DNA from 2 places in the Roseomonas marmotae genome. Region 2 is predicted to be linked to the other one. Evidence: riboswitches for the same ligand, from Rfam matches in the RefSeq annotation. Region 2 holds a riboswitch; the other holds the start of a gene.

Region 1 (4,410 bases), 1.4 Mb from region 2:
CATGGCCATCTATGGCCTGCCGCTGGGCCTGCTGATCTCCGGCAGCATGATCGACGTCATCGGCTTCACCGCCACGGCGACGGCCTTCGGCCTGGTGGGCGTGGGCGGCACGCTGCTGATCCTGCTTCACTGGCGTGACCATCTGTGGCCGGCGCATACGGCAGCGAACCGGCGCTAGTGTCCTGATTCTGTAGTTCCTCCGATCTGCTGGGTGCGCTGGCAGAAGCGCTGTATGGCACCGAGGATGTCGTCGGCGGACTTGGTCCAGCGGAACGGTCTGGGATCGACGTTATGGGCTTCGATGAAGGCACGGATGTCGCGCTCGAGCGCCTGGGTGGAACGATGGATGCCGCGCCGGATCTGCTTGTCGGTGATGAGGGCGAAGAAGCGTTCGACCTGGTTGATCCAGGAGGCGCCGGTGGGCGTGAAATGGACATGCCAGCGCGGGCGCTTGAGCAGCCAGTCGCGGATCGGCTTGGTCTTGTGGGTGGCGTAGTTGTCCATCACGAGATGGACGTCGAGATCCTGGGGCACGGCTTTCTCCACCTGATCCAGGAACTTCCGGAACTCGGTGGAGCGGTGCTTAGGGTAGCAGTGGCCGATCACTGTCCCGGTCGCGATGTCGAGCGCTGCGAACAGCGAGGTAGTGCCGTGGCGGGTATAGTCGTGCGTGCGCCGCTCCGCCTGGCCGGGACGCATCGGCAGCAGGGGCTGGGTGCGGTCGAGCGCCTGGATCTGGGACTTCTCATCCACGCACAGCACCAGCGCGCGGTCCGGCGGTGCCAGGTAGAGCCCGACGATGTCGCGCACCTTCTCGACAAAGAGCGGGTCATTGGAGAGCTTGAAGGTCTCGCTCCGGTGCGGCTGCAGCCCGAAGGCCCGCCAGATGCGGTGGATGGTCGATGGCGCATACCCGACGGTCCGGGCCATGGAGCGCAGCGACCAATGCGTCGCACCTGGCGGCGTTGTTTCCAGCGTCAGCCGGATGGTATCGGCGATCGCGTCATCGCCGATCGTGCGCGGCGTGCCTGGTCTGGGCTCATCGAGCAACCCGTCCAGGCGATGCACGGCGAAGCGCCGACGCCACTTTGAAACCGTGTTGGCGTCCGCGCCGACCTCAGCGCTGATCGCCTTGTTCTCCAGACCCGCGGCGGCGGCCAACACAATGCGGGCCCGGCGCGCCATCGCCTGTCCGGTCTTGTGAGCCCGAGCCAGGGATTCCAGTTCCCGACGTTCGGCCTCACTCAGCCTAATCGTCACCGCCGGTTTGCCCATCGCGGCTCTCCCTACGATTACCTGCATGATCGTAGGAATTTCGCGATCAGGATACTAGAGCAATTTCCGTTCGCCCTGGCTCACTTCAACTGCTCTAGGCTTTTGTTTTTGTGAGCATCTTCACCCGATCAGGTGATTCCACCTGATCGGGATCTGCTCTAGGCCCTGGGCCGCGCCGGCCGGCGGTTGACAGGCCGGCGAGCACCAACCGATAAATACCCTCCTCTGCGGGAGAGAGAGGCACCTGCCTCCGCCGAAGGCGCAAACTCCCATAATCGCTCAGGCATACTGAACCGCAGGGAAATTGTGTGCCGTCTGGAGAGAGACCGGAGCGCCTGCTTCGCGCGTTCAGGTCCACCGAAGGGGCAGGCTCCTGCCGGGGCCGAAACTCTCAGGTAAAAGGACAGCGGGAGAGGCACACCAGGATCCGCAAGGGAGCGTGTTCTGGCTTTAACCGGAGCATCTCCCATGTACCCGTTCCTGCCTTCGGAATCCCTGCTGTTCGTCATCTATCTGATCGCTATCACCGCCGAGGCGATGTCCGGTGCGCTCGCGGCCGGTCGCCGCAACATGGATATTTTCGGCGTGGTCGTCATTGCCTTCGTCACCGCGCTGGGTGGTGGCACCATCCGGGACCTGACCCTCGGCCGTTTTCCCATCGGCTGGACCCAACACCCGGAATACGTCTACCTCGTGATCTCCGCCGGGCTGCTGACCACGGTGATCGCGCCGTTCCTGCATAATCTGAAGCGGCTTTTCCTCGTGCTCGACGCCATGGGGCTGGTCGCCTTCTCGCTGATCGGCTGCAGCGTCGCATTGACGATGGATTACCCGACCATCGTCGTCATCATGTCCGGCATGATCACGGGAATCTGCGGCGGCATCCTGCGTGATGTGCTCTGCAACCAGGCGCCTGTGGTGTTCCGCCGAGAACTCTATGCGAGCGTCTCATTAGCCGTCTGCGCCCTTTTCCTCAGCCTGCGCGCGCTTGGCATCGATGCCGACCTGAATACCGCGGTCAGTTTCACGGCCGGCCTGATGCTGCGCCTGCTGGCTATCTGGAGAGAATGGAAGCTGCCGACCTTCTCCTACGGGCAGCACTGGGAATAGGGTGGCAGGTGACCCTTGTCCCGCGGACAGTCATCCCGCCGGGCAGCAGCGGCCTGCACCGACGTCCCGGCAGGAGGGTCCGATCCAGGTGAGCTGTCAGGATGCGCCCGCGCACCCACTCGGCGACTGCGTTGATCCTGGCTTCTGGTGGACTACGCCGCGGTATCCTCATCGCCCCGCTCCACCGCAAGCATGGCAAGCAACTCGCCGACCGAGATTCTGATCGTCGCTTCGTCATCCGAAGGCGGTGAACGGCTACCGATGCTGTCCAGCACGATAGCCGCAGCTGTCAGGCCCTTCTGGATCCCAAGAATACCGCCAGCCGCGCGGCTTGCCCGCCCGGTCCCGCTCACATTTGGCGGGTCAGCGCAGATAGCCTTCCACCAGCGCGACCCAATAGGCCGCACCGACGGGCAAGATTTCCTCGTCGAAGGCATATTCGGGATGGTGCACCATCTTGCCGGGACCGCTACCAAGGAAGCAATAGGTGCCCTTCTTCTTCTGCAGCATGAATGCGAAATCCTCAGACGCAAGGAGGGACGGGCCGGGATTGACAACCTGATCCTCGCCGAAGGCTGCTTGCGCAATCTTCGCGGCCTTGTCGGTCTCACCCGCGTCATTTACCAGCACCGCGCCGGGAATGCCCTCGCGGATTTCCGAAGTGCAGCCGAAGGACTCTGCCTGGTGGCTGACGATGCGACGGATGTTGCCCAGGATCATCTCGCGGTCCTCAGGCGTGGTCGAGCGAATGGAAAAGCGCAAGATAGCCTTTTCAGCCACCACATTGCCTGCGTTGCCCGATAGGAAGGCGCCGATGGTCACCACCGCGCGATGGGCTGGGGCGACATTGCGCGATATGATCGACTGAATCGCCATGACGACGGACGAGCCCGCCACCACTGGGTCAATGGTAAGTTCGGGGATTCCGCCATGGCCACCCTTGCCGATGATCTCGACTTCCCAGTTATCGACGGCCGACATCATCTCACCCGAGTGGAAATAGAACTTGCCCTTCTCGAGACCGGGGAGGTTGTGCATGCCAAAGACGGCATCGACGGGGAAGCGCTCGAACAGGCCATCCTTGATCATCGCCGGACCGCCCTCCATGGTTTCCTCGGCGGGCTGGAAGATCAGCCGGACGGTGCCATTGAAATTCCGGGTTTCCGCCAGATACTTTGCCGCGCCAAGCAGCATGGCGGTATGGCCATCATGCCCGCACAGATGCGCAACCCCCTTGACCGTGGATTTATAGGGCAGGTTGTTTTCTTCCTGGATCGGCAGGGCGTCGAAATCGGCGCGCAGGCCGATCACCTTGTCTCCGTCACCCACCTTGAGCGTGGCGACGATCCCATGCTTGCCGATGCCGGTCGCGATCTCAAAGCCGCCGATGGCGCGAAGCTGCTCGGCGATGTACTGGGCGGTGCGTTCCTCGTGCATGGACAGTTCGGGGTGGCGATGCATATGCTCGAACCATCCCTTCATCGCGATGCTATCCACATGCTTCACGATGGCGTTCATGTCATTTCTCCTGAGGATCAATGGATGCCGCCCCGCCATGTGGCAGGGCGGTAGCCGCCAAAGTCAACGGTCGCCGGTCTGCTTGCCCTTAGGGACCGTCATGACGATGGACAGGATGGCGACCGCCACCATCACCAGATTGGCCATGAAGGCGACCAGGGCCGCCTGGCGTGTGGCAAGGTTTTCCTGATTGCCGATGAAGGTGATCACGCCCGCGATCCATTCCACGCCGCCGGCGGTACCCGCGATCGCCGTATAGATCGTGGCGGAAATCGCGATGCCGAAGGACCCGCCCAGGGACGAGGCCATCTTGTAAATCCCCGCGCCCGCACCGGCCTGATCTTCGGGCAGGTTCGACAGCGCCGCATCGGTCGAAGGCGTGGCATAGAAGGCCAGCCCGATCCCGAACAGCGAGAAGGCGATCACGGTCAGCACCGTATAGGTGCCCAGCAGGAGGTTGGTGGGCATCAGCAGCAGGATGGACAGCCCGACAATAAGGCAGCCCCA
Region 2 (4,410 bases):
GGCGAAGGGCCGATATGCCGCTCCGCGAAGGCGCCATGGTCCTCCAGCGCCTGGAGTTCGGCGAGGGCGCTGGACATCAGAGGCTGCTCACGAATGCCGCGTAGTCGGCCTCGCTCATCAGCGCGTCGATGGAGGCGGGGTCGGCGGGCTCCATCTTGAAGAACCAGCCATCCGTGGTCGGCGCGGAATTGGCCAGGGCGGGATCATCGACCAGGGCCTGATTGGCCTCCACCACCTTGCCGGCGATGGGCGCATAGACGTCGGACGCCGCCTTCACGCTCTCCACAACCGCCACAGCCTCCTCGGCCGCGACCTCACGGCCGGCCTCCGGCAGCTCGACGAAGACCACGTCGCCCAGGGCATTCTGCGCATGCTCGGTGATGCCGATGGTGGCGACGCCACCCTCCAGCCGCACCCATTCATGATCCTTGGTGAACTTCAACTCGGCCATCGGGGCAGGTCCTTATCGGGCGTAACGGTGGGGAACGAAGGGGGTCGGCGCGACGCGGGCCGGGGAGGCCTTGCCGCGCACCATGAGGTCGAGCGCCGTGCCGTCGGCGGCGTGTTCGCGCGCCACGTAGCCCATGGCGCAGGGGCCGTTCAGCGAGGGGCCGAAGCCGCCGCTGGTGATCTCGCCGACCACCGCGCCGCCGGCCTGGATCGGGGTATGGCCACGGGCGGGCTGGCGGCCTTCGGGCAGGATGCCGACGCGCAGGCGCTTCGGGCCATTGTCCAGTTCGTCACGAACCCGCCCGGCGCCCGGGAAATTCCACTCGGTGCGGCGGCGCTTGCCGATGGTCCAGACGAGGTTGGCCTCCACCGGGCTGGTGCTCTCGTCGATGTCGTTGCCGTAGAGGCAGAGCCCCGCCTCCAGCCGCAGCGAGTCGCGGGCGCCGAGGCCCGCCGGCACGGCGCCGGGCAGGGCCAGCAGGGCGCGGGCCAGCGCCTCGGCCTGCTCCGCCGGGACGCTGATCTCGACCCCGTCCTCGCCGGTATAGCCGCTGCGGCTGACGAGGGTCTGGATACCGGCGATCTCGACCGCCTGCACGTCCATGAAGCGCATGGCGGAGACGGCCGGGGCCAGGGTGGCCAGCGCGGCCACGGCACCCGGACCCTGGAAGGCCAGCAGCGCGCGGTCCGGCAGGCGCTTCAGGGAGACACCGGCAGGCAGCACGGCCTCGATGGCGGCGCAGTCCACGTCCTTGCGGCTGGCATTCAGCACCAGGAAGAGCCGGTCCCCGAGATTGGTGACCATGAAGTCGTCCAGGATGCCGCCGGATTCGGTGGTCAGCAGGCCGTATTTCTGCCGGCCGGGCTTCAGGATCTTCACATCGGCCGGCGTCAGGCGCTCCAGCGCCTCGGCCGCGCCCTCACCCACCAGCTCCGCCTGCCCCATATGGGAGACATCGAAGAGCGCGGCGGCCTGCCGGGTGGCCAGGTGCTCCGCCATGATGCCGGCGGGATACTGCACGGGCATGGAATAGCCCGCGAAGGGCACCATGCGCGCGCCCAGCTCCCGGTGCAGGGATGCCAGGGGGGTTTCGAGAAGCGTCTCGGTCACGTCGGCCACGCAGCCTCCATCGCCGCGCGGGCGCGGCGGGTCAGGGTTCGTGGCCCCCCTCTGTCCGATGACCTGAGAGATTCAGCGCGGTATCGCGCCTTACTCCGTCGGTGCCGGTTTTAAGGCCGGGCTTTCCAGAGTCCCCTTCCCCACGCGGCCCTTCTGCCTGAGCGTTTCCGGGGGCCGGTTGCGCCTTCGGCGACAGCACCCCGGACCCGGGGCGCCATTCTCTCCCGCGTGGGATCAGCGGGTCTTCACTCTCTGCCCGAGCCGGCGCCCCTGTGCAACACGCCATCGTGGCTCCGGCGCCAGGAAGTGGCGGCGGGGGCGCATGGCGGCCGCCCCGGTTGCACAGCGGAATGGCAGACTGCCCGGGCCAGGGCCGCGCCCGTCCGGATGGGCTGGCATCGGCGCCCGGCCCTCCCCCGGCGGCAGGCTCAGCGCGGGCCGCGGCGGCGGTTGGACGCCAGTTCCTCCGGGCTCAGCACGAAGCCGATCAGCACGCGGCGCTGAGAGGCCTCGGCCACGCCGCCGGTCAGGGTGATGCTCAGCTCCTCCCCCGCGCTCTTCACCTTCGCAACATTGGGCGGGAAGCTGACGCGCATGACGAATTCGGAGCGGGAGAGAACCTGGTCGCCATCGCCCACCACCGCCACCATATAGGGGATGTCGAGCGAGCGTCCCTGTGCCGCCGGCCCCCGCTCGGCCGAGAATTCCGGCGTCAGGGTCACCACCAGCCCGGAGCGGCGGGGAGCATAGTCGCATTTGGCCTGGAAGCCGGAGACCTGCGCATTGACCACCATGGCCGTCAGGTCGGAGCCCGCCCCCGGGCGGAAGCGGGTCAGGTCCGCCGCGTCGCCGATCACGCCGATCGGCGGACAGGGCGCCTGGATGCCATCCAGCAGGCTGACGGGCGCACGCTCTCCGCAGCCGGCCAGCAACAGCGCCACACCGCCTGCGATGCATCCGTTCAGAAGGTTCCGCGCCTTGACCATGCTGCCACTCTTCCCCTTAGTGCCGCGGACCGGACGGGGGGGCACTCTCGCCCCCCGCCACGCCGCAACCGATAGAACCCGCAACCACCACGCCTCCGGCCCCGACGCAAGCATGACCCTGCCCAGATCCCAGGCTGCCCCCAAGCCGCCCCTGCATGTGCTGATGGCCGGCCCGCGCGGCTTCTGCGCCGGCGTGGACCGCGCCATCAAGATCGTCGAGCAGGCCATCCAGAAATTCGGCTCCCCCGTCTATGTGCGGCACGAGATCGTGCACAATAAATTCGTGGTGCAGAGCCTGGAGGCCCAGGGCGCCATCTTCGTCGAGGAACTGGACGAGGTTCCGCCGGATGCCCCGGTGGTCTTCAGCGCCCATGGCGTGCCGAAATCCGTGCCCGCCGAGGCGCGGCGGCGGAACATGATGTATCTAGACGCCACCTGCCCCTTGGTCAGCAAGGTGCACCGGGAGGCCGAGCGCCATCAGGCCGCCGGCCGCCACATCCTGCTGATCGGCCATGAGGGGCATCCGGAGGTCGTCGGCACCATGGGCCAGTTGCCCGAGGGCAGCGCCACCATCATCGAGACGGTGGAGGATGCCGAGGCGGTGCAGCCGCCCGAGGGCCCCCTGGCCTTCACCACCCAGACCACCCTCTCGGTCGACGACACCGCCGAGATCGTCGCGACCCTCCAGCGCCGCTTCCCCCGCCTCGTCGGGCCGGGGAAGGAGGATATCTGCTATGCCACCACCAACCGGCAGGCGGCGGTCAAGGCCATCGCCGCGCGGTCGGAGATGGTGGTGGTGGTCGGCGCCCCCAATTCCTCCAACAGCGTGCGGCTGCGGGAAGTCGCCATCCGCGCCGGCTGCCAGCGCGCGGTCATGGTGCAGCGCGGCGCCGACCTCGACCCGGCCCAGGTGGATGGCGTGGCCACCCTGGGCCTGACCGCAGGCGCCAGCGCCCCCGAAGTGCTGGTGGAGGAAGTGCTGGTCCGACTGCGGGAGCGCTTCACCGTGACCACCGAGGAAGTGGTGGTGGCGGTCGAGGACATCACCTTCCGCGTTCCCCCGATGCAACGCCCCGGACGATAAGATGGCTGTCTATACCGAGATCTCGGACGAGGCGCTGCGCGCCTTCCTGACCGAGTACGACCTGGGCGAACTGGTCGCCTTCCGTGGCATCGCAGAGGGGGTGGAGAACAGCAACTACGCCCTCAAGACCACGACCGCCGACTATATCCTGACGCTCTATGAGAAGCGGGTGAACCCGGCCGAACTGCCCTGGTTCCTGGGCCTGATGCGGCATCTGGCGGCGCGCGGCCTCTCCTGCCCCCAGCCGGTCGCGGCGCGGGATGGGGAGGCGCTGCGGGAGCTGTGCGGCCGCCCCGCCGCCATCTGCACCTTCCTGCCGGGCGTCTGGCCGCGCCGGGTGCGGCAGGGCCATTGCGCGCCGCTGGGCGCCGCGCTGGCGGAACTGCATGCCGCCGGCGCCGGCTTCGCGCAGGAGCGCGCGAACAGCCTGGGCCCGCATGCCTGGGCGCCGCTGCTGGACCGCTGCCGCAAGGGCGGCGACGCGGTGCAGCCCGGCCTGATCGCCGAGCTGGACGGCCATCTGGAGGGCATCCTGCGCGACTGGCCGCGCGGCCTGCCGCGCGGACATATCCATGCCGACCTCTTCCCCGACAATGTCTTCTTCCTGGACGATGCCGAGGGCGCGCCACGTGTCTCCGGGCTGATCGACTTCTATTTCGCCTGCACCGATTTCCTGGCCTATGACCTGGCCGTCTGCCTGAATGCCTGGTGCTTCGAGCAGGATTTTTCCTTCAACGTCACCAAGGCGCGGGCGATGATCCACGCCTACC

The links. Region 2 has a riboswitch for glycine ahead of gcvT (glycine cleavage system aminomethyltransferase GcvT). Riboswitches for the same ligand answer to the same signal wherever they lie in the genome.
Region 1: it holds a riboswitch for glycine, as region 2 does, so the genes downstream of both, IAI58_RS08705 (trimeric intracellular cation channel family protein) here and gcvT (glycine cleavage system aminomethyltransferase GcvT) in region 2, are expected to answer to the same signal.

Annotation. Positions count from the first base shown of each region.
Region 1 covers NZ_CP061091.1:1,839,176-1,843,585, reverse strand. Annotated here, with positions in the region: gene IAI58_RS08715 (MFS transporter) at 1-178, shown strand, start outside; gene IAI58_RS08710 (IS630 family transposase) at 175-1,275, opposite strand; glycine riboswitch at 1,494-1,581, shown strand; gene IAI58_RS08705 (trimeric intracellular cation channel family protein) at 1,744-2,385, shown strand; gene IAI58_RS08700 (amidohydrolase) at 2,749-3,903, opposite strand; gene IAI58_RS08695 (MFS transporter) at 3,967-4,410, opposite strand, start outside.
Region 2 covers NZ_CP061091.1:3,192,598-3,197,007, forward strand. Annotated here, with positions in the region: gene gcvP (aminomethyl-transferring glycine dehydrogenase) at 1-77, opposite strand, end outside; gene gcvH (glycine cleavage system protein GcvH) at 77-451, opposite strand; gene gcvT (glycine cleavage system aminomethyltransferase GcvT) at 464-1,561, opposite strand; glycine riboswitch at 1,620-1,701, opposite strand; glycine riboswitch at 1,706-1,807, opposite strand; gene IAI58_RS15015 (hypothetical protein) at 1,999-2,556, opposite strand; gene ispH (4-hydroxy-3-methylbut-2-enyl diphosphate reductase) at 2,669-3,640, shown strand; gene IAI58_RS15025 (homoserine kinase) at 3,642-4,410, shown strand, end outside.